Regions from separate parts of the Streptomyces sp. NPDC006384 genome, predicted to be linked through region 3. Evidence: riboswitches for the same ligand, from Rfam matches in the RefSeq annotation. Region 3 holds a riboswitch; each other region holds the start of a gene.
The links. Region 3 has a riboswitch for cyclic di-AMP ahead of ACFYOJ_RS04640 (transglycosylase family protein). Riboswitches for the same ligand answer to the same signal wherever they lie in the genome.
Positions count from the first base shown of each region.

Region 1 (7,370 bases), on a different contig from region 3:
CGTCGAGGACCGCGTTCAGCGCCAGCGGGGGATCGGACCGGAGCACGTCCTGCCGGGCCAGCCGGACCTCCACCAGCGTGTCCAGCCGCTCCTCGGTCAGCCCGTCCACCGCGGCCCGCGTCACCGCGCGCGCGTACTCCGGCGTCTGCAGCAGCCCGGGCACGACGGTGGTCTCCAGCGTGCGCATCGCGCTCGCCTGGGACTCCAGACTGATGAAGTCCCGGTACGTCGGCGGCAGTACCCCGCGATAGGCGTGCCACCAGTGGTGCCGCCCGCCCGCGTCCTCGGAACCCGCCAGCAGCCCCAGCAGCTCCCGCAGTTGGGGATCGTCCACGCCGTAGGCGTCCAGCAGTAAGCGCACGTCGGCCGGTTTCGCCCCGCTCGTCCCGGTCTCGATCCGGCTGACCTTCGACTGGTGCCAGCCCACCAGCCGGGCCGCCTCGCCGCTGGTGATCCCCGCCGACGTGCGCAGGGCGCGCAGCTCCGCGCCCAGCTTCCGGCGGCGCACCACGGGGCCGTGCTGCATGGGCCATTCCTCCGCTCCTCATGAGCCGCCCGAATACGGTCTGCCGTCGCAGAGTTCACCGCTTCGAGCGACAGATATATGCATAACTCGGTGGATCGCCGCCCCGCACCGGGGAGGTGGTGGCAGTCTGACGGTCAAGCACCAGTCCGGGACCGTACTCGAACCACCCGCTCCGTGTCGGGCTGCGGTCCCGTGGGAAAGGGACGACGTCGCCATGGCAGACCACCTGGAAGCATCCGTCACTCTGCCGAGCGAACCCGCCTCGGTGGCCGCCGCGCGTACCTATGCGGTGGGCACGCTGGCGGAATGGGGCCTGCCCGCGGACGCGGACACCTCCGAGACCGTCCGGCTGATCGTCTCCGAGCTGGCCACCAACGCGGTCCAGCACACCTTCGGACAGTCGCCCACCTTCACGGTGGACCTCGTGCTCGACCGTGACGAGCGGCTGACCGTCGGCGTCACCGACAGCCATCCGCGGTTCCCCAAGCGTCTGCCGGCCGCCGTGCAGCAGGACAACGGCCGGGGCATGGTGATCATCCGCTGGCTGGCGGCGGAGTACGGCGGCAGGCTGCGGGTACGGCCCACGCGCGAGGGCGGCAAGACCGTCTCCATCGAACTGCCCTGGACGGCGCCGGGGGGCCCGGCGTCCGCGGAGCCGGGCACGGGGCCCGCGGTGCCCGTCCCGGCCGCGGAGCCCGTCCCGGCCGCGGAGCCCGTCCCGGCCGGGGATGCCCCGGGGCGAGGCGGAAGGGGCGGCACGATCCCTGAAGCCGAGATGAGGGGCTGAGGCGGGGACGACGCGTACGGCGACCCGCGCGCCCCGGCCGCCGTGTGCCGGGTGGTGCCGTCCCGCGCCCGGCGGTGTCCCCGTCGAGGGCGGTGCGCCGACGGCACGGACCGGCGCTCCACACCCGGGCAGGTGACGGCGCGCCAGGACGCCGTCACCTGCCCGGGCGGATCACTTCACCCGGCCGTACCAGACCTTGTTGGTCCAGATCTTCTGCAGACGCACCACGTCCCCGGTCTTCGGGGCGTGCCACATCTTGCCCTTACCGGCGTAGATGCCCACGTGGTAGACGTAGCTGCCCGAGTGGAAGAACACCAGGTCTCCGGCCTTGCGGCTCTTGGCGGAGATGTGCCGGGTCTTGTTGTACTGCTGCGCCGCGGTGCGCGGCAGCTTCTTGCCGGCCTTCTTGAACGAGTACAGGGTCAGTCCGGAGCAGTCGAACCTGTACGGCCCGACGGCGCCCCATGCGTAGGGGGAGCCCTTCTTCGAAGCAGCGATCTTGAGGGCCTTGGCCGCGTGGGTGGCGGCGGCGGCCTCACCGGACGCACCGGGGACCACGAGGGAACCGCCCACGGCGGCGAGGGTCAGGGCGGAGGCCGTACCGGCACGGGCCACCAGCGACGGGACACGATTGAGCGCAGTCATGCGCAACCCTTCGTCAGCCGCCTGTGAAGGATGACCTGTCGGATTCGGGCTGGCGAAGTTGCCCGGCCGCGCGAGTGCGGCTTCACCCCAAGGGCCACTCGGTCCGGTCATGGCGTGACCGTTCCCGGCGACCCGTCGTGCTCGGGTCCTCCACTCCTGCCGATCCACTCCTGTCGACCGGTCGTCCGGGCGGCGGCAGGACTCGGCGTCCGCCCGGACCGCCCCGCCGCTGCGGCGGGGGCTTGTCGTCAGTCACGGATCTTGTCCCACCGGGGTCGGAAAATCCCAACGGAACGGGGCACTTGTGTTGTTACTCACCACTCACCCGTTCGGGTGGACACATCCCCGCCCTCCGTACCCACACACGCGGCGGCGACGCCGGGACCAGCGGCGGAAGGGGGAATTCCGGCTCCCGGGGAAGCGGAGTGCGCAAGCTCGGCGGGCGGGAAATTCGAGGTGTTCCTACGCTGAAAGGGGGTACGCCGGATGGTCCGTTTCGGCCACCGGCCGAGAGGATTCCGAGAGCGGGGAGCGGGCGTGCGTCAGCGCGCGAAGACACCGGGACGACCTGCGGGCATGCGAACGGGACGCCGACGGCACGGTAATCACCCGGTCAAATCAACGTGACGTGGCAGAAACACTTTAGCCGTACTCTGCACCCCGATCCACCTGCGTTTTTCGGAACAACGGGGCGTGCTTTCGGGCTCTTTCCTGTGTGTTACATCTAGATCCGTCGCGGTGGCCGCGGCAGCCGGGCCGTTCGGTTCCGGCATGTCTTTCTGTGAGGTGATTCGTGCAGCTGACCCCGCACGAGCAGGAACGCCTGCTCGTCCATGTGGCCGCGGACGTGGCCGAGAAGCGCCGGGCGCGCGGAGTGAAGCTCAACTACCCCGAGGTCGTCGCGCTGATCACCTCGCACATCCTCGAAGGCGCCCGCGACGGTCGCACGGTCGGCGAACTGGTGTCCTCCGGACGCAAACTGATCCAGCGTCACGAGGTCATGGAGGGCGTACCCGAGATGATCCACGACGTACAGGTCGAGGCCACCTTCCCCGACGGCACCAAGCTGGTCACCGTCCACGACCCGATCATCTGACAGGGACGGCAGCCGTGATTCCCGGAGAGATCCTCTTCGCCGACGAGCCGGTCGTCTTCAACGAGGGCCTGGAGAGCATCCGCCTGACCGTGCTCAACACCGCCGACCGGCCCGTCCAGGTCGGCTCCCACTACCACTTCGCCGAGGCCAACCCCGCCCTCGCGTTCGACCGCGGCCTCGCCCACGGCAGACGGCTCGACATAGCCGCCGGCACCGCCGTCCGGTTCGAGCCCGGCATCCCGGTCGACGTGGAGCTCGTCCCCCTGGCCGGCGCCCGCGTCGTCGTGGGCCTGCGCGGCGCGACCGGAGGTGCCCTCGATGCCTGAACTGTCCCGAGCCGCCTACGCCGACCTGTTCGGCCCCACCACCGGCGACCGCATCCGCCTCGCCGACACCGACCTCCTCGTCGAGATCGAGGAGGACCGCTCGGGCGGCCCCGGCCGCTCCGGCGACGAATCCGTCTTCGGCGGTGGCAAGGTGCTGCGCGAGTCGATGGGCCAGTCGTGCGCCACCCGCGCCGACGGCGCCCCCGACACCGTGATCACCGGCGCCGTGATCATCGACCACTGGGGCATCGTCAAGGCCGACATCGGCATCCGCGACGGCCGGATCACCGGCATCGGCAAGTCCGGCAACCCGGACACCATGGACGGCGTCCACCCGGAGCTGGTCATCGGCCCCGAGACCGAGATCATCGCGGGCAACGGCAGGATCGTGACCGCCGGCGGCATCGACACCCACGTCCACTTCATCGCTCCGACCGTCATCGCCGAGGCGCTCGCCTCCGGCATCACCACCCTCATCGGGGGCGGCACCGGACCGGCCGAGGGCAGCAAGGCCACCACGGTGACCCCGGGTTCGTGGCACCTGGCCCGGATGTTCGCCGCCCTGGAGTCGAGCCCCGTCAACATCGGGTTCCTCGGCAAGGGCAGCACCATGTCCAAGCAGTCGATGCGCGACCAGCTGCGCGCCGGCGTCCTCGGTTTCAAGATCCACGAGGACTGGGGCGCGACCCCCGCCGTCATCTCCGCCTGCCTGGACGTCTGCGAGGAGTCCGGCGCCCAGCTCGCCATCCACTCCGACACCCTGAACGAGGCCGGCTTCGTCGGCGACACCTTCGACGCGGTCGCCGGCCGCACCCTGCACGCCTTCCACGTCGAGGGCGCCGGCGGCGGCCACGCTCCCGACATGATCACGGCGGTCTCGCTGCCGAACATGCTGCCGGCGTCCACCAACCCGACCCGGCCGCACACCGTCAACACCGTCGAGGAACACCTCGACATGCTGATGGTCTGCCACCACCTGAACCCCGCAGTCCCGGAGGACCTGGCCTTCGCGGAGTCCCGCATCCGGCCGAGCACCATCGCGGCCGAGGACATCCTGCACGACATGGGGGCGATCTCCATCATGTCGTCGGACGCCCAGGCCATGGGCCGCATCGGCGAGGTGATCCTGCGGACCTGGCAGACCGCCCACGTGATGAAGGCCCGGCGCGGCTTCCTGCCCGGCGACACCAGGGCCGACAACCACCGTGCCCGTCGCTATGTCGCCAAGTACACCATCAACCCCGCGGTCGCCCAGGGCATCGACCACGTGGTCGGCTCCGTCGAGTCCGGGAAGCTGGCCGACCTGGTGCTGTGGGAGCCGCGTTTCTTCGGGGTGAAGCCGCAGCTCGTCCTCAAGGGCGGGCAGATCGCCTACGCCCAGGTGGGCGACGCCAACGCCTCCATTCCCACCCCGCAGCCCATGCTGCCGCGCCCGATGTACGGCGCGCTCGGCACCGCACCCGCCATGAACTCGCTGAACTTCGTGGCCGAGGCGGCGATCGAGGACGGGCTGCCGGAACGCCTCGGCCTCGGCAGGGAGTTCGCGCCCATCCGCTCGACCCGCGGCCGAACCAAGGCCGACATGCGGGAGAACGACGCCCTGCCGCGCGTGGAGGTCGCCGCGGACTCCTTCGCGGTCACCATCGACGGTGAACTCGTCGAACCCGCACCAGCCGTCGAACTGCCGCTCGCGCAGCGGTACTTCCTCTTCTGAGCGCCGTCGTGAGCCGCGCAGCGCTGCTGGTCCTGTCGGACGGCCGCTTCCCCGCCGGTGGGCACGCCCACTCCGGCGGGGCGGAGGCCGCCGTCAAGTCCGGACACATCACCGACGCCGCGAGCCTGGAGGAGTTCTGCCGGGGGCGGCTGCACACCACCGGGGCCGTGACGGCCGCCCTCGCGGCGGCCGCGGCCCTCGGCCTCGACCCCGGTGCGCTCGACGAGGCCGCGGACGCCCGTACGCCCTCGCCCGCCCTGCGGGCGGTGGCCCGCAGGCTCGGCCGGCAGTTCGTGCGGGCCGCCCGCGCCACCTGGCCGCACCCCGAACTCGACGCGCTCGCCGGACGCTTCCCGAAGGGCGCCCACCAGCCGGTCGTGCTCGGGCTCACCGCCCGCGCGGCCGGGCTCGAGCCGCTGGACGCCGCGTACTGCTCCGCCTACGAGGGGGTGAGCGGCCCGGCGACCGCGGTCGTCCGGCTGCTCGGTCTCGACCCGTTCGACGCCACCGCCGTCCTCGCCCGGCTGGCGCCGGAGGTGGACCGCGTCGCCCGGGACGCCGTGGAGGCGGCGCACCTGGCCCTGAGCGAGGGCGTGGACGCGCTGCCGGCGCGGTCCGCGCCGCTGCTCGAGATCGGGGCCCAGGCGCATGCCGCCTGGGCGGTGCGGCTGTTCGCCTCGTAGGGGGCTGCCGCCCCCGCCGCCCCTTCCCGTTCCCGACCCCGGGGGCTTCGCCCCCTCGACCCCGCCAGGGGGTTCCGCCCCCTGGCCCCCGTCCGGCCTGAACGGCCTCGTCCTCGGAATCCCCCGGAGGGGGTCCGGGGCGGGCCGACAGGCCGGCCCAGATGCACAGGAGTCGCACCATGCACCTCGACCACCACCACGACGGTCCCGCCGCCGTCTCCGCCGACGCCCGCCGGCCCGACGGGACCCGCCGCGCGCTGCGCATCGGGCTCGGCGGTCCCGTCGGCTCCGGCAAGACCGCCACCGTCGCCGCCCTCTGCCGCGCCCTGCGCGACGAGTTCTCCCTCGCCGTCGTCACCAACGACATCTACACGCGCGAGGACGCCGAGTTCCTGCTGCGCGAGGCGGTGCTGCCGCCGGAGCGGATCAGCGCCGTCGAGACGGGCGCCTGCCCGCACACCGCCATCCGGGACGACATCTCCGCCAACCTCGAGGCCGTCGAGGACCTGGAGGACGAGGTCGGGCCGCTCGACCTGGTGCTCGTGGAGTCCGGCGGCGACAACCTCACCGCCACCTTCTCCCGCGGACTCGTCGACGCCCAGATCTTCGTGATCGACGTGGCCGGCGGCGACGACATCCCGCGCAAGGGCGGTCCCGGCGTCTCCACCGCCGACCTGCTCGTCGTCAACAAGACCGACCTCGCCCCCCACGTCGGCTCCGACCTCGCGCGGATGGCCGCCGACGCCAAGGCGCAGCGCGGCGAACTCCCCGTCGTCCTCCAGTCCCTCAGGAGCGAGGCGGGCGTCACCGAGGTCGCCGGCTGGGTGCGCTCCCGGCTCGCCGCGTGGACGGCGTGAGGGCGCCGGGCGGCGTCCGCGCGAGGGCGCGCATCCTCGCCCGCGGCGACGGGCGCGGCGGCACCGGCCTGCCCGTGCTGGAGGGCGAGGGCCCGCTCGCGGTGCGGCGCACCCGGGGGAGCGGGTCCGAGGCCCGGGTGCTGCTGGTCGGCGCGATGAGCGGGCCGCTCGGCGGCGACCACTTCACGGTGACGGCCGAGGCGGTGCAGGGCGCCCGCCTGCGCGTCGGCTCGGCCGCCGCCACCCTCGCGCTGCCGGGCCAGAACAAGGCCGGGGCCCGCTACGACGTACGGCTCGCCGTCGCCGACGACGCCGAACTGCGCTGGGAGCCGGAACAGCTGATCTCGGCGCACGGCAGCGACCTCCGGGTGACCACCTTCGCCGAAGTGGCGCCCACGGCCGGCCTCGTGCTGCGGGAGGAACAGGTGCTCGGCCGGTCCGGGGAGGAACCGGGACGGCTCACCAGCCGGCTCGCCGTGCGGATCGCCGGGCGTCTCGTCCTCGACCAGGAACTGGCCTGCGGCCCCGGCGCCCCGGGCGGCTGGGACGGCCCCGCCGGGCTGGCCGGCCACCGGGCCGTCGGGCAGGTCGTCGTCGTACGGCCGCGGTTCGCCACCGATCCGCCGGCCGCCCGTACGACGGGGGACGGGGCGGCCGTGCTGCCGCTCGCCGGACCGGCGGTGCTGGTGACGGCCGTCGCGCCGGACGGGCTGCGGCTGCGGCGGCTGCTGGACGA
Region 1 is NZ_JBIAHR010000009.1:221,294-228,663, reverse strand. It holds gene ACFYOJ_RS14935 (helix-turn-helix transcriptional regulator) at 1-526, opposite strand, end outside; gene ACFYOJ_RS14930 (ATP-binding protein) at 741-1,313, shown strand; gene ACFYOJ_RS14925 (C40 family peptidase) at 1,485-1,958, opposite strand; cyclic di-AMP (ydaO/yuaA leader) riboswitch at 1,962-2,176, opposite strand; gene ACFYOJ_RS14920 (urease subunit gamma) at 2,752-3,054, shown strand; gene ACFYOJ_RS14915 (urease subunit beta) at 3,069-3,380, shown strand; gene ACFYOJ_RS14910 (urease subunit alpha) at 3,373-5,094, shown strand; gene ACFYOJ_RS14905 (urease accessory UreF family protein) at 5,103-5,777, shown strand; gene ureG (urease accessory protein UreG) at 5,957-6,634, shown strand; gene ACFYOJ_RS14895 (urease accessory protein UreD) at 6,622-7,370, shown strand, end outside.
Region 1: it holds a riboswitch for cyclic di-AMP, as region 3 does, so the genes downstream of both, ACFYOJ_RS14925 (C40 family peptidase) here and ACFYOJ_RS04640 (transglycosylase family protein) in region 3, are expected to answer to the same signal.

Region 2 (7,370 bases), on a different contig from region 3:
GGACCGGGTGGCCGAGGGTGTCCTCCAGCACCGCCTTCGACGTGCGCAGCTCGTACGCCAGCTCCCTGGCGGACAGGGTGTCCAGCTGGGCGTGGGTGACGGTGTGGCTGCCGATCTCCATGCCGGAACGTTCCAGCTCCGCGGCCCGGTCCAGGGTCATCATCGGGGCGGGCGGCAGCAGGCTCCGGCCGCCCGGGGTGATGGCCCCGGTGGTGAGGTAGGCGGTGGCGGGCAGTCCGCGGGCGGCCAGCGCCTCGGCGGTGGGCCCGGGCAGGTCGGCGAAGCCGTCGTCGAAGGTCAGCAGCACCGGGCGGGGCGGCAGGGGTGCCCGCCCGGCGAGGTGGCCGGCGAGCGCGCCGATGGTCACGGGCGTCCGTCCGCTGTCGACGATCGCGTCGAGGTGGGCGGCGAACCGGTCCGGCCGGACGGTGAACTCGGCGATCCAGCCGGGCGGATCCTCCATCACCGCGTGGTAGAGGAGGACGGGGACGACGGTGCCGTCGCCCGCCGCTCCGCCGACCGGGGTGTCCTCGTCGCGGTGGTCCGCCGCTCTCATGCCGTCCCCCTGACCGCGGCCCGGTGGGCGTACCGCGCCCGCAGGTAGCCCACCGGCCCGTACAGCATGCCCCTGCGCTGCAGCCGCGACAGCCGCCGCGGCCACGGATGGGTCCGTTCGTCGTGGTCGCCCGGCGCGCCGCCGCCGTCCGTGTCGCGCACCGCCGTCAGCCCGCGGGCGTGGGCCAGGCCGCGCGGCAGCCGCGCGAGGAACGCCGGCAGCAGCGCGGGCCGGTTCACCAGGACCGCCGTGAGGTACGCGGTGAGCCCCGCCCCGTATCCGTAGGCCTGGGTCTCCAGGTCCCGCCAGGTCTCCCGGTGGTGGTGCCACACCAGGGCGGCCGGGGTGTAGTGCAGCCGCCCGCCCTGGGCGAGGATCCGCACGAAGCCGTAGAGGTCGTCGCCGCCCCGGGCGTGCGTGCCCGCGCCGGTCGCCGGGTCGAAGCCGCCGGCCGCCCGCAGCGCGGCCGTGCGGAAGGCCATGCTGGCGCCGGAGCCGAAGCGTCCCGCGGTGAACGGGAACAGCGGCTCGTCGGCGGGCGGGCGCGCGGGGTCGTACGTGCGCGGGGTGAAGCCCTTGGCGAAGCCGCCGTGGCTCTCCAGCAGGACCTGCGCCGGGGTGCGCAGCCGGGCCGGCAGGATCAGCCCGGTGGCGCAGCCGAGCCCCGGGTCGGCGGCGAAGGGCGTGGTCAGTTCGGTGAGCCAGCGGGGGTCGGCGACCACGTCGTCGTCGGTGAAGGCGGTCACCTCGCTCCGTACGGCCGCGAGGCCCCGGTTGTGCGCGGCCGCCAGTCCGGGGACCGGCTCGCACACGTACCGCACGCGCTCGCCGTACTTCCGCTCCACCAGTTCCCGGGTCTCGCCGGTCACCGGGGCGTTGTCGACGACGACGATCTCGAAGTCCGGGTGGTCCTGCGCCAGCAGGGAGTCGAGCGCCCGCGCGAGCTGTCCCGCACGCTCCCGGGTGGCGACGACGACGGCGGCGGTCGGCGGCCGGAGCGATACGGCCGCCGGCCCGGCCACCGCGTCCGGCGGCGGACCGGGGTGCAGCCGGCGGGCGGGGTCCGCCAGCGCCCGCACCGGATCCGCCCCTTCCGGCACCCGCCCGAGCATCGTGCCGACGGGCCTGCCCTCCCGGCGGACCAGGACGAACACCGCGCCGGACGTCACCGGCCCGCTGCCCGGCCCGGGTCCGAGGACGGCCTCCCCGTCCGCGCCGAGGTCCAGCTCGGCGACCTGCACCGGCTCGATGGCGAGGAACCGCTCGATCTCCCGCCGGGTCTCCTCCCGTGCCCCCTGCCGCGCTCCCCGCCGGGTCTCCTCCCGTGCCCCCCGCCCTCTCTCCCGCCGTTCCCCCTGCCCTCTCTCCCGCCGTTCCCCCTGCCGCGTACGCCCTGTTCCGGCCACGCGCCCCACCCCCTCCGTGGTCGTCCCCTCCGTCACGGCCGGCGCAGCCGGGCCGCCCCTCTCAGCGTGCGGACCGCCAGCGACGCCAGCCGCGGCCTGCTCCGCACGAAGCCGTGCGCGCGGCGGGCCGGTTCGCGGCCCAGCCACAGCAGCGCGGCACCCACTCCCGGGCGCGTCACCGTCCCCTCGTACACGGGCAGTTCACCGGTCTTCAGCGAGTCCTTGTACTCCGCCGCGCCCCGCCCCATGTCGAGCGTGCCGATGCCCTCGGCGGCGGCGGCCTCGGCCATCCGCAGATGCAGCACCAGTCCCGGCGAGTACTTCGCGAACTCCGGGTCGTACGCCGGGAACCAGCACGCCAGCACCGACGACGAGCGCAGCCCGAAGTGCGCGGCGACGGGCCGGCCGCCGGCGTAGAGCACGGACAGCGTGCCGGTGCACTCGGGTGCCCGGGTCCCGGCCAGCCGCCCGACCAGCCGGGTGATCCACTCCTGCGCGAACCGGTCCCGGCGCCCCGTCCTGCGGTACTGCGCCGACTTCCACTCCATGAGCGTGCGCAGCGCCGCCGGGTCGCGTTCGTCGAAGACGAAGCGCACGTCCCCGACCTGGCGGCCCAGCCGGCGCTCCTTGGCGAGGGTGGTCTTCAGGAACTTCGGCGACTGGGCGCGCAGCACGTTCTCGTACGCCTCGTAGCCCTTCTCCACGTCGATGACGTAGGTGGTGTGCTCCTCGGCGGCGTACGGCACGAACAGGCCCTGCTCGGCCTCCAGGTTGTCGAAGGCGAAGCCCGACAGGGAGCACGCCCGCAGCAGCCGGCGGGGGTCCGGCGTCAGCCCGGGGCGCAGCACCGCGCCCTGGCAGTCCGAGACGCCGAGCCCGATGGCCCGGCCCTGGCCCAGCGGTCCGCGCTCGTGCGGCAGGAAACCGGCCGCCTCGCCGCCGTCGTACAGCACCGCCACCCGCGCCCCCGGCCGCACCCGGCCCACGGCGTCGGTGAACTCCGGTTCCATGAAGGGATTGCGCGGCGCCGTCGAGCCGGCACGCAGCTCCCGCCAGCGTTCCCGTTCCCCCGCGCTCAGCTCCTGAGGGTTCAGCACACGTACACGTCCGCCGTTCAACCCGACCCCCCGATCAAGTCCCCCTGGACTAAAGGAAGGTACCCCCGGGGCCGCCCCGGGGGTAGAAGGCAGAGCAAGTTGTTGCCAACTGGTGCACAGGCCTTCAACCGCCTTTAGACGGTGTTGCGTCAGCTTTCGGACACCTGCGAACGACCTCGTGCGCAACCGGTCGCGGGGTGAGTCGGACAGGTCCGGTGTCCGTATTCTCTGATCATGGACCGCACCGCATATGCCCTCGTCGCCACCGACCTCGACGGAACGCTGCTGCGCGGCGACGACACCGTCTCCGACCGGTCGCTGGCCGCGCTGGCGCGGGTGGCCCGGGCGGGGGCGCGGCACCTGGTGGTGACGGGACGCCCCGCGCCGAGGGTGCGGTCCCTGCTCGACGGCCTCGGCTGCGAGGGGCTCGCGGTGTGCGGACAGGGCGCGCAGGTGTACGACGCCGGCGCGCACAGGATGCTGTGGTCGGTCACCCTGGACCGGGAACTGGCGGAGACCGCGCTCGGCAAGATCGAGGCGGAGGTCGGCGAGGTGTACGCCGCGGTCGACCAGGACGGCGTCGACGGGCTCACGCTCATCGAGCCGGGCTACCTGATGCCCCACCCGACCCTGCCCGCGGTCCGTGTGGACCGGCGCGACGAGCTGTGGGGCGAGCCGATCAGCAAGGTGCTGCTGCGCCACCCCGAGCTGTCCGACGACGAGCTGGCGGCGACGGCGCGCGCGGTGGTCGGCTCCCTCGCCACGGTCACGATGTCGGGACCGGGGACGGTGGAGCTCCAGCCGTGCGGCGTCACCAAGGCGACCGGTCTGGCGCTCGCCGCCGAGCGCCTGGGGCTGAGCCGGGGACGGACGATCGCCTTCGGGGACATGCCCAACGACGTCCCCATGTTCCACTGGGCGGCCCACGGGGTCGCCATGGCGGACGCCCACCCCGAACTCAAGGCGGTCGCGGACGAGACCACCCTGACGAACGAGGACGACGGCGTCGCCGTCGTCCTCGAACGGATCTTCGGAACCTCCTGACGCGCCCGGCGCGCGCCGCCGGGGCTCAGTGCGTCAGGGCCCGGCGCGTCACGGCTCAGTACGCGCTGAAGACGTTGTCGATCGAGCCGTAGCGGTCGGCCGCGTAGTTGCAGGCGGCGGTGATGTTGGCGACCGGGTCGTAGGAGTCCCAGGACGTGCCGGGCACGTGGTAGGCCCGGAAGGTCGGGTCGATCACCTGGAGCAGGCCCTTGGACGGGGTGCCGTTGACGGCGTTGACGTCCCAGTTGTTGATGGCGAACGGGTTGCCGGACGACTCCCGCATGATGTTGCGGTGGATGCCGTCGTACGTCCCGGGGATCCCGTGCTGCGCCATGATGTCGAGCGACTCGCGGATCCAGCCGTCGAGGGTCTCCGGGTACGCCGTCGTCGCCGTGGCGGCGGTGGTGGCGGCGGCCGGGGTAGCGGCGGAGGCGGTGGCGGCGCCGACGAGCGGCAGGGCGAGCACGGCCGCGCCGGTGCCGGCGAGGGCGAACTTGCGGACGAGACGAGCGGTACGGCTGTGACGGTTCTGACCGTTGGCAGGCATGTGTGTGTCCCTCTCCTACGCCTGCGAGGTGAGCTGTCGGGTTCGGGCGGGGAGGTGCCCGGCCGGCCCTCACGGGCACGGCTTCACCCCGAGCCGCTCCGGTGGTTTCCGGCGCGGCGACTTACCTGGGTCCCCCGCTCCTGCCTGCGAGTGTGTCGGTGGATGACTGGTGCCGGGGCGGTGGCAGGATTCGGCGTCCGCCCGACAGGCCGGGAACGTATGCGAGAGCACATGTCCGGAACAAGTGCAGGAATCACCCGACGTCCATGTTGACCTTGGTCTGGGGCTTTTGGGGTGCTTGATCCTTTGCGGTCGCCAAGCCTCAACTGGCTTGCGGCGCAAAGGGAGGGCACAGTCGGCGGCGGGGTTGCCCACAGGCGTGGCGGAGTGAGCCAACTCACGGCCGCCAAGAAGACCGGCAAATCGGGCATTAGGTTCAACGGGCGGTCAATCGCCCATCGGTGGCGACGGCTTGCGGGCGGCGTCGGGGGTGATGTCGGGGCGGTGTCGGAACGGCTGGGGGCCGGGCGGTCCGGCCGCCCCGTGGCCGGCCGGCCGTGTCCGGCTTCGCCGTGCCCCGTGTTCCCGCGCGTCGTGCGGGCATCCGTTCGGAGGGGGCCGGGTGGGTGACGTGTGCGGAGCGAGGGCCGCCGGGAGGGGATGTGTGATCCCCGGTGGCGACTTCCCGCCCTGGTGGTATCGCTCCATGTCCGCTCATATCGGCTGATCGAAAACATGGCGCGCATGATCCGATTCCGACCGGCCTGTAACGGTGGGCGCTAGCGGTGATCGAAACGTGACCGGATACGCTGACTCGAGTGGTGGCAGCGACCTATCGACAAACCAGGTAATCGCCAGTAGACACCAGCAGACAGGAGACCCCTCGTGACCGTCGTCGGGCCGTTCGGGCTGAGCGTGCGGGACCAGGCTCTGGAAGCCGATGTCCAGGCCGGATTGGTCGCGGTCGAGGAAGGGTTGCTCGAAGCAACCAAAAGCGAGGTGCCCTTCATCACGGAGGCCGCCCAGCACCTGGTGCGGGCCGGCGGCAAACGGTTCCGGCCACTGCTGGTGATGCTCTCGGCCCAGTTCGGCGACCCCTACGCCCCCGGCATCGTGCCCTCGGCCGTGGTCGTGGAGCTGACCCACCTCGCCACGCTGTACCACGACGACGTGATGGACGAGGCGGCCGTGCGCCGCGGCGTGCCCAGCGCCAACACCCGCTGGGGCAACTCGGTCGCCGTCCTCACCGGTGACTTCCTGTTCGCCCGCGCCTCCCAGATCCTGGCCGACCTCGGGCCCGAGGCGGTCCGGGTGCAGGCCCTCGCGTTCGAACGGCTCGTCACCGGCCAGATCCTGGAGACGGCCGGCCCCCAGGACGGCCGGGACCCGGTCGACCACTACCTCGACGTGCTCGGCGGCAAGACGGGCTCGCTGGTCGCGGTCTCCTGCCGGTTCGGCGCGATGATGTCCGGTGCCGACGAGACGGTCGTGGACGTCCTGACCCAGTACGGCGAGCGGCTCGGCGTCGCCTTCCAGCTCGCGGACGACGTCCTGGACATCGCCTCCGACTCCCACGAGTCGGGCAAGACCCCCGGCACGGACCTGCGCGAGGGCATCCCGACCCTCCCGGTGCTGCGGCTGCGCGAGCGGGCCGCCCGGCTCGGACTCGCCGAGGACGTCGCGCTGTGCGAGCTGCTGGACTCCGACCTCACCGACGACGCCCGGCACGCCGAGGCCCTGCGCCTGCTGCGCGCCCACCCCGCGCTCGAACAGGCGCGGCGGGACACCGTCCGGTACGCCGAGGACGCCCGGGCGGCGCTGGCCCCGCTGCGGGACTGCGACGCGAAGGCCGCGCTGATCGAACTGTGCGACGCGGTGGTCCACCGGGCCGGCTGACCCGCCGCCCCTCCCGACGGCTCCCCCACCCCCTACGGGCCGGGGGAGGCGCCGGCCCTCCGTGTCATCCCGCAGGAGTAGGCGGAGTTGAGCCCGCGGTCTGACGCCTCTTCCCGCCCGATTTGGTCAGATGGTCACCACGGAGAACACCACTCCTCACCGATTCGGGTGAGAATGGCGGCTCACGGGTGAACACGTGCAATGGCGCGAGGCAGCCGCCGCCGACGACGGAGGTAGGGCACACATGGCACCGTTCGATTCCGACGACAACACGACCGCCGCCGAGGCCGGCGAACCGCGCACCGGACGGCGCAGGGCCGCGCGGTACGTCGTCCCGGTCGCGGTGATGGGCGTGGCGGCCGCCACGATCGGCCTCGTCCCCGCGCTCGCCGACTCCGGCGACCCGGACCTTCCCGAGGTGACGGCGCAGCAACTCGTCCAGAAGATGGCCGAGTCGGACGTCCAGCAGCTCTCCGGCACCGTGAGGATCACCACCGATCTGGGGCTGCCGGACCTCGGCGGCCTGGAGAGCGGCCTGGCGTCCGGCATGTCCGGCGGCCCGGGCGCGGAAGGCGGCGACGACGCCGGCTCCCCGGCCGATCCGTCGGCGAAGCTGACCGGCCTGGTCTCCGGCACCCACACGCTGCGCGTCGCGGCCGACGGCCCCGACCGGCAGAAGCTCTCGCTGCTGGAGGACGCCGCCGAGTACAGCCTGATCCACGACGGCAAGGACGTCTGGGGCTACGACAGCCGGACCAACGAGGTCTACCACTCCACCGTCCCCGGCGACGCCGGGCAGCCGCGGCACCAGGTGCCGGTCACCC
Region 2 is NZ_JBIAHR010000014.1:13,481-20,850, forward strand. It holds gene ACFYOJ_RS20200 (polysaccharide deacetylase family protein) at 1-463, opposite strand, end outside; gene ACFYOJ_RS20205 (glycosyltransferase) at 553-1,797, opposite strand; gene ACFYOJ_RS20210 (GNAT family N-acetyltransferase) at 1,995-3,059, opposite strand; gene ACFYOJ_RS20215 (HAD family hydrolase) at 3,294-4,103, shown strand; gene ACFYOJ_RS20220 (transglycosylase SLT domain-containing protein) at 4,159-4,650, opposite strand; cyclic di-AMP (ydaO/yuaA leader) riboswitch at 4,654-4,821, opposite strand; gene ACFYOJ_RS20225 (polyprenyl synthetase family protein) at 5,536-6,546, shown strand; gene ACFYOJ_RS20230 (DUF2092 domain-containing protein) at 6,791-7,370, shown strand, end outside.
Region 2: it holds a riboswitch for cyclic di-AMP, as region 3 does, so the genes downstream of both, ACFYOJ_RS20220 (transglycosylase SLT domain-containing protein) here and ACFYOJ_RS04640 (transglycosylase family protein) in region 3, are expected to answer to the same signal.

Region 3 (7,370 bases):
CGACCTCGTCCAGGTCATGGACCGCATCCGCGTGGAATGCCCCTGGTCCTCGCGGCGCACCCACGAGGGCCTGGCCAAGTACGCCATCGAGGAGGCCTACGAACTCGTCGAGGCCATCGAGGACGGCGACCGCGACGAACTGCGCGAGGAACTCGGCGACGTCCTCCTCCAGGTCGTCTTCCACGCCCGCATCGCCGAGGAGGACCCCGATGCGCCGTTCTCCGTCGACGACGTCGCGGCCGGCATCGTCGCCAAGCTGATCCACCGCCACCCGCACGTCTTCGGCGACGAGAGCGCGGCCACCCCCGAAGAGGTCAGGGAGCACTGGCTGCGCACCAAGGCCGAGGAGAAACGCCGCGCCTCGGTCACCGAGGGCGTACCCCTCGGCCAGCCCGGCCTCGCGCTCGCCGCCAAACTGGCCTCCCGGGCGCGCACCGCGGGCCTGGAGGTGCCGCTCCCCGAGGGCGAGGGCATCGGCTACGAACTCCTCGCCCTCGCCGCCCGCGCCGAGGCCGAGGGCACGGACCCGGAAGCGGCCCTGCGCGCGGCGGCCCGCGCCTACCGCGACGCGATCAGGGAGGTCGAGGCATGACCGGCCGCCCGGCCGCCCCCGACGGCCCGGTGCCCGAGCTCTTCAGCTGGGAGTTCGCGAGCGACCCCTACCCCGCCTACGCCTGGCTGCGCGAGCACGCCCCCGTCCACCGCACGACCCTGCCCAGCGGCGTGGAGGCCTGGCTGATCACCCGGTACGCCGACGCCCGGCAGGCCCTGGCCGACCAGCGGCTGTCCAAGAACCCGGCGCACCACGACGAGCCCGCCCACGCCAAGGGGAAGACCGGCATCCCGGGCGAGCGCAAGGCCGAGCTGATGACACATCTGCTCAACATCGATCCGCCGGACCACACCAGGCTGCGCCGGCTGGTCAGCAAGGCGTTCACCCCGCGGCGCGTCGCCGAGTTCGCGCCCCGGGTGCAGGAGCTCGCCGACGACCTGATCGGCCGGTTCGCGCCGGCCGGAGAGGCCGACCTCATCCACGAGTTCGCGTTCCCGCTGCCCATCTACGCCATCTGCGACCTGCTCGGCGTCCCCCGTGAGGACCAGGACGACTTCCGGGACTGGGCGGGCATGATGATCCGACACGGCGGCGGGCCGAGGGGCGGCGTCGCGCGCTCGGTGAAGAAGATGCGGGGCTACCTCGCCGACCTCATCCACCGCAAGCGCGCCGCGCTGCCGCCCGAGCCCGGACCCGGCGAGGACCTCATCTCCGGCCTCATCCGCGCCTCCGACCACGGTGAGCACCTCACCGAGAACGAGGCCGCGGCGATGGCTTTCATCCTGCTTTTCGCCGGTTTCGAAACCACCGTCAACCTCATCGGCAACGGCGCCTACGCCCTGCTCACCCACCCTGAACAGCGGACCCGGCTGCAGTCGTCCCTCGCCGCGGGCGAGCGCGGCCTGCTGGAGACGGGAGTCGAGGAACTCCTGCGCTACGACGGCCCGGTCGAGCTCGCCACCTGGCGCTTCGCCACCGAGCCGCTCACCGTCGGCGGACAGGACATCGCCCCCGGCGACCCGGTCCTCGTCGTTCTGGCCGCCGCCGACCGGGACCCGGAGCGGTTCGCGGACCCGGACACCCTGGACCTCTCCCGCCGGGACAACCAGCACCTGGGGTACGGCCACGGCATCCACTACTGTCTCGGCGCCCCGCTCGCCCGGCTGGAGGGCCAGACGGCGCTCGCCACACTGCTCACCCGCCTGCCCGACCTGTCCCTCGCCGCGGACCCCGCCGAACTGCGCTGGCGCGGCGGGCTCATCATGCGGGGGCTGCGCACCCTGCCCGTGTCGTTCACTCCTGTGCCCTCCGGCCCCGTGCCGTCGCCGCCCGACACGCATCCGGCGCCGACGCAAAGGTGACACGCGCTCAGCTCTGTGATCTTCACGTGATCTGCGCGGCATGAACTTGTGACAACCGATCATATGCCTATACGTTCACGGATCAGCGTGGCGACGAGCCTCGTCCGCCACGCGGTCCCCGTCGTCTCGTGAAAGGTCGTCGCATGCTCTCCGGGAACGGTCGTCACCGCCGACCCCGCCAGGCCCCCGCCCTGGTCGTCGCAGCCGGCGTGACCGGCTCCGCCATCGCGATCCCTCTCCTGGGGGCCACCGGCGCCCACGCGGCCGACGGAACGAGCTGGGACCGGGTCGCCGAGTGCGAGACGGGTGGCGCCTGGAGCCAGAACAGCGGCAACGGGTACTACGGCGGCCTGCAGCTGTCCCAGGACCTCTGGGAGCAGTACGGCGGACTCGCGTACGCGCCGAGCGCCGACGAGGCCAGCCGCTCGCAGCAGATATCCGTGGCCGAGAAGGTGCTCGCGGGGCAGGGCGTCGCCGCCTGGCCGACCTGCGGTCCGCTCGCGGGCCTGGGCGGCGGCGCGGGTGCCGCGACGGGCGGAACCGGAACCTCCGGTGACGGGTCGTCGGCGGGGGAGAGGGCGCCCGGCGCGTCCGGCTCGACCGACCCCTCCGAGACCACCGCTTCCCCTGAGGCCACCGAAACCGCCGGAAGCGCCGGGAGCGCTGCGAGACCGTCCTCCCCGGCCTCCCCCTCCCCCTCCTCCACCCCGGCCCCGTCGGCCTCCACGTCCGCCACGGCTGACGTCCCGTCGGACAACAGCGACAAAACGGCCAAGGGTGACACGCCCGGCACGTCCGCCACGCCCGGACTTCCGGCCGACGGTGTCACCCGGGACTCCGGCGGCGCGGGCACGGAGGCCCCCGAAAGCGACGCTGCGGACAAGTCGGGGCAGAACGGCGCCGTTTCGGGGCTCGTCGACACCGAGGAGTCCCCGGCCGGCCGGCACCGCGGCGGCAGCGCCGACGAGGGTGCGGCGGCCGGCCGCGAGGACGCGCCGTCGGGGCGGCACGCCTCGCGCGGCGAGGGCGGCGCCCGCGACCTCACGGACGGCGCGTACACGGTCCGTTCGGGCGACAGCCTCTGGGGCATCGCCGACTCCCTTGACGTCTCCGGCGGGTGGCACGCCCTCTACGCCGAGAACGAGGAGGTCGTCGGCGCCGACCCGAACCACATCCTGCCCGGTCAGACGCTCACGGTCACGGGCGAATCGGTCGAAAACCAGGGGTAGTTCGCGTCACGGTTAGAGGCTGTATGTCCGTTTTGGATCTCGTGAGAGATAGGTCTCAGAAGCCGTGATCGTCTTTGAAAAACCGCGGAGCGCGTGTCTACGGTCATGACCGCTCGCCACCGCGGGCCCCGTCCGTCGCAACGCCGAATCCTGCCAGCGGCGGTACGGGAACAGTCGTCGCGTCAAGCGCCGCAGGCAGGAGCGGGGGACCCAAGGTAAGTCGCCGCACCGGGGCAGTCGATCCGGAGCGGCTAGGGGTGGAGCCGAGTTCCGTGAGGGACCCGGCCGGGCAACTCAACCGGCCCGAACCCGACAGCTCACCTCGCAGGCGTCGGTGAGGGGATCAACCATGCTGTTTTCCGGCAAGGGCAAGCACCGTCGTCCGTCCAAGGCCACCCGTGTCATCGCCGTCGCCGGCGTCACCGGTGCCGCCGTCGCCGCCCCGCTGATGGCGGCCGGCAACGCCTCCGCCGCCACGGCCTCCGAGTGGGACGCCGTCGCCCAGTGCGAGTCCGGCGGCAACTGGTCCATCAACACCGGCAACGGCTACTACGGCGGCCTGCAGTTCTCGGCCTCCACCTGGGCCGCCTACGGCGGTACGCAGTACGCCGCCACCGCCGACCAGGCGTCCAAGTCGCAGCAGATCGCGGTCGCCGAGAAGGTCCTCGCCGGCCAGGGCAAGGGTGCCTGGCCCGTCTGCGGCACCGGCCTGTCGAGCGCCGCGTACACCGGCGGCTCCGGTGAGAGCCAGAGCGGCGGCTCCTCGCAGTCCTCCGGCGGCTCCCAGAGCTCGCAGGGCACCCAGAACCAGAGCGGCGGCTCCGCCGAGCGCTCCACCGAGCAGAAGGCCTCGCGCTCCTCCGAGCGTCCGGCCGCCGAGAAGACCGCGCCGAAGGCGGAGAAGAAGGCCGAGAGCGGGACCGTCACCACCCCGACCGGCAAGAAGGTCGAGAAGGGCGACGGCGAGTACAAGGTCGTCAAGGGCGACACCCTCAGCACGATCGCCGCCGAGCACGACGTCGACGGCGGCTGGGCGAAGCTGTTCGAGCTGAACGACGACATCCTCGACGACGCCGACCTGATCTACCCGGGCCAGCAGCTGCACCTGAAGTAAGCGGCGGCCCGCCCTCCTCCCGCCCCGGTGCGTGTTCCCCCCCCCCGTGCGCACCGGGGCGGGTTTTTCACGCTCCGGGAGCCGGGGGCCCCGGATTTCCGTGAACCGCCTTTGTTCCGTTCGGAAACAATTTACTCTCGGTTCTGTCCAACAGGTGGGTGGCCGGCTGGCCGATCGCCCGTCGCCGGTTAGGCTCGTCCCGCAGAGCCGCTGCGGTCCTCGCGGATCCGCGTCGCACCGAAGCGCCACACCGAAGCGTCACATTGAAGAAGGAGATGCTCGTGCCGTCCATCGACGTCGTCGTAGCCCGGGAAATCCTGGACTCCCGAGGCAACCCCACGGTCGAGGTCGAGGTCGGCCTCGACGACGGCAGCACGGGCCGTGCCGCCGTCCCGTCCGGAGCCTCCACCGGTGCCTTCGAGGCCATCGAGCTCCGTGACGGCGACCCGGCCCGCTACCAGGGCAAGGGTGTCGAGAAGGCCGTCCTCGCCGTCATCGAGCAGATCGGCCCGGAGCTGGTCGGCTACGACGCCACCGAGCAGCGCCTGATCGACCAGGCCATGTTCGACCTGGACGCCACCGACAACAAGGGCTCGCTGGGCGCCAACGCCATCCTCGGCGTCTCCCTCGCCGTCGCCCACGCCGCCTCCGAGGCCAGCGACCTGCCGCTCTTCCGCTACCTGGGCGGCCCCAACGCGCACCTGCTGCCGGTGCCGATGATGAACATCCTGAACGGCGGCTCGCACGCCGACTCCAACGTGGACATCCAGGAGTTCATGATCGCCCCGATCGGCGCGGAGTCCTTCTCCGAGGCGCTGCGCTGGGGCACCGAGGTCTACCACACCCTCAAGAAGGTGCTGAAGGGCAAGGGCCTGGCCACCGGCCTCGGCGACGAGGGCGGCTTCGCCCCGAACCTCGGCTCCAACCGCGAGGCCCTCGACCTCATCCTCGAGGCCATCAAGGAGGCCGGCTACACCCCGGGCGAGCAGATCGCGCTCGCGCTGGACGTCGCCGCGTCCGAGTTCTACAAGGACGGCTCCTACACCTTCGAGGGCAAGGAGCGCTCGGCCGCCGAGATGACCGAGTACTACGCCGAGCTGGTCGAGGCGTACCCGCTGGTCTCCATCGAGGACCCGCTGTTCGAGGACGACTGGGAGGGCTGGAAGACCATCACCGACAAGCTCGGTGACAAGGTCCAGCTCGTCGGCGACGACCTGTTCGTCACCAACCCCGAGCGTCTGGCCCGCGGCATCGAGGAGGGCGCCGCCAACGCCCTGCTGGTGAAGGTGAACCAGATCGGTTCGCTCACCGAGACCCTGGACGCCGTCGAGCTGGCCCAGCGCAACGGCTTCAAGTGCATGATGTCCCACCGCTCCGGCGAGACCGAGGATGTCACCATCGCCGACCTGGCCGTCGCCACCAACTGCGGCCAGATCAAGACCGGCGCCCCGGCCCGCTCCGAGCGCGTCGCCAAGTACAACCAGCTGCTGCGCATCGAGGAGATCCTCGACGACGCCGCGGTGTACGCCGGCCGCAGCGCCTTCCCGCGGTTCCGCTCCGCGGACCAGTAGGCACGGCGCTCCGCGGGCCAGTAGGCACGGCGGGGGTGGAGTGCCATCCCTGTAGCAGCGTCGTACGTACGTCCCCGTACTCGGTCCCGTACCGTGTGCGGGGACGTACGCACGTATGAGGACGCACGGAAGCGGAGGCGGGGACATGGCGGTGAAGGACCGGGACCGTTTCTCCACCGCGACCAGGATCCGGGTCCTCGGGGAGCAGACCGCGGCCCGGGTCTACCGCTCGCAGACCAGGCGCCAGGCGCGCCGCTCCCGGCTGACCGGCCGGGCGGCGCTGCTCGCGATGGTGCTCTGCTCGCTGGTCGTGGCACTCGCCTACCCGATACGGCAGTACGTCGCCCAGCGCGCCGAGATCGCCGACCTGCGCGAGGAGCAGGCGCGGACCCGCGAGCGGGTCGAGGACCTGCGCGACCTCAAGGCACGCTGGCAGGACGACGCCTACGCCGAGCAGCAGATCCGGCTGCGGCTGCACTACGTGATGCCGGGGGAGACGGGCTTCGTCGTCGTCGACCCGGACGCGGCGGAGCAGGCGCGCGCCGAGCTCGGCGCCGCCGACCGCCCGTGGTACCGCAACGTGTGGGAAGGCGTCGACAAGGCCGACGCCGCCGCCCACCGGCAGTGACTCAACAGGAAGACCAGCAGAAGACCGTCATGCAGACACCCCCGCCCACCACCCCGCGCACCGAGCCCACCGACGCGGACGTGGAGGCCTTCAAGCAGCAGCTCGGGCGCCCGCCGCGCGGACTGCGCGCCATCGCGCACCGCTGCCCGTGCGGACAGCCGGACGTCGTGGAGACGGCGCCGCGGCTGCCCGACGGCACGCCCTTCCCCACGCTGTACTACCTGACGTGCCCGAGGGCGGCCTCCGCCATCGGCACGCTGGAGGCGAACGGCGTGATGAAGGAGATGACCGAGCGCCTCGCCACTGACCCCGAGCTGGCCGACGCCTACCGGGCGGCGCACGAGGACTACATCCGGCGGCGCGACGAGATCGAGGAGCTGACCGGCTTCCCGAGCGCGGGCGGCATGCCGGACCGGGTGAAGTGCCTGCACGTGCTGGTCGCGCACTCGCTGGCGGCCGGGCCGGGCGTCAACCCGCTGGGCGACGAGGCGATCGCGATGCTGCCCGAGTGGTGGCGCAAGGGACCGTGCGTGTCCCGCACGGACGAGTGCGTGTCCCGTACGGACGGGGAGGAAGCCCAGTGACCCGGGTCGCCGCCGTCGACTGCGGTACGAACTCCATCCGGCTGCTGGTCGCCGACGCCGACCCGGCGACGGGCGAGCTGACCGACCTGGACCGGCGCATGACCATCGTGCGGCTCGGCCAGGGCGTCGACCGCACCGGGCGGCTGGCGCCCGAGGCGCTGGAGCGGACGTTCGCCGCCTGCCGCGAGTACGCCGGGGCGATCGAGCGGCACGGCGCGCGGCGGCTGCGCTTCGTGGCCACCTCCGCCTCCCGGGACGCGGAGAACCGGGACGAGTTCGTGCGCGGGGTGCTGGACATCCTCGGCGTGGAGCCGGAGGTGATCTCCGGTG
Region 3 is NZ_JBIAHR010000003.1:99,351-106,720, reverse strand. It holds gene ACFYOJ_RS04655 (nucleoside triphosphate pyrophosphohydrolase) at 1-592, shown strand, start outside; gene ACFYOJ_RS04650 (cytochrome P450) at 589-1,914, shown strand; gene ACFYOJ_RS04645 (transglycosylase family protein) at 2,058-3,143, shown strand; cyclic di-AMP (ydaO/yuaA leader) riboswitch at 3,321-3,489, shown strand; gene ACFYOJ_RS04640 (transglycosylase family protein) at 3,493-4,257, shown strand; gene eno (phosphopyruvate hydratase) at 4,539-5,828, shown strand; gene ACFYOJ_RS04630 (septum formation initiator family protein) at 5,974-6,456, shown strand; gene ACFYOJ_RS04625 (DUF501 domain-containing protein) at 6,486-7,040, shown strand; gene ACFYOJ_RS04620 (Ppx/GppA phosphatase family protein) at 7,037-7,370, shown strand, end outside.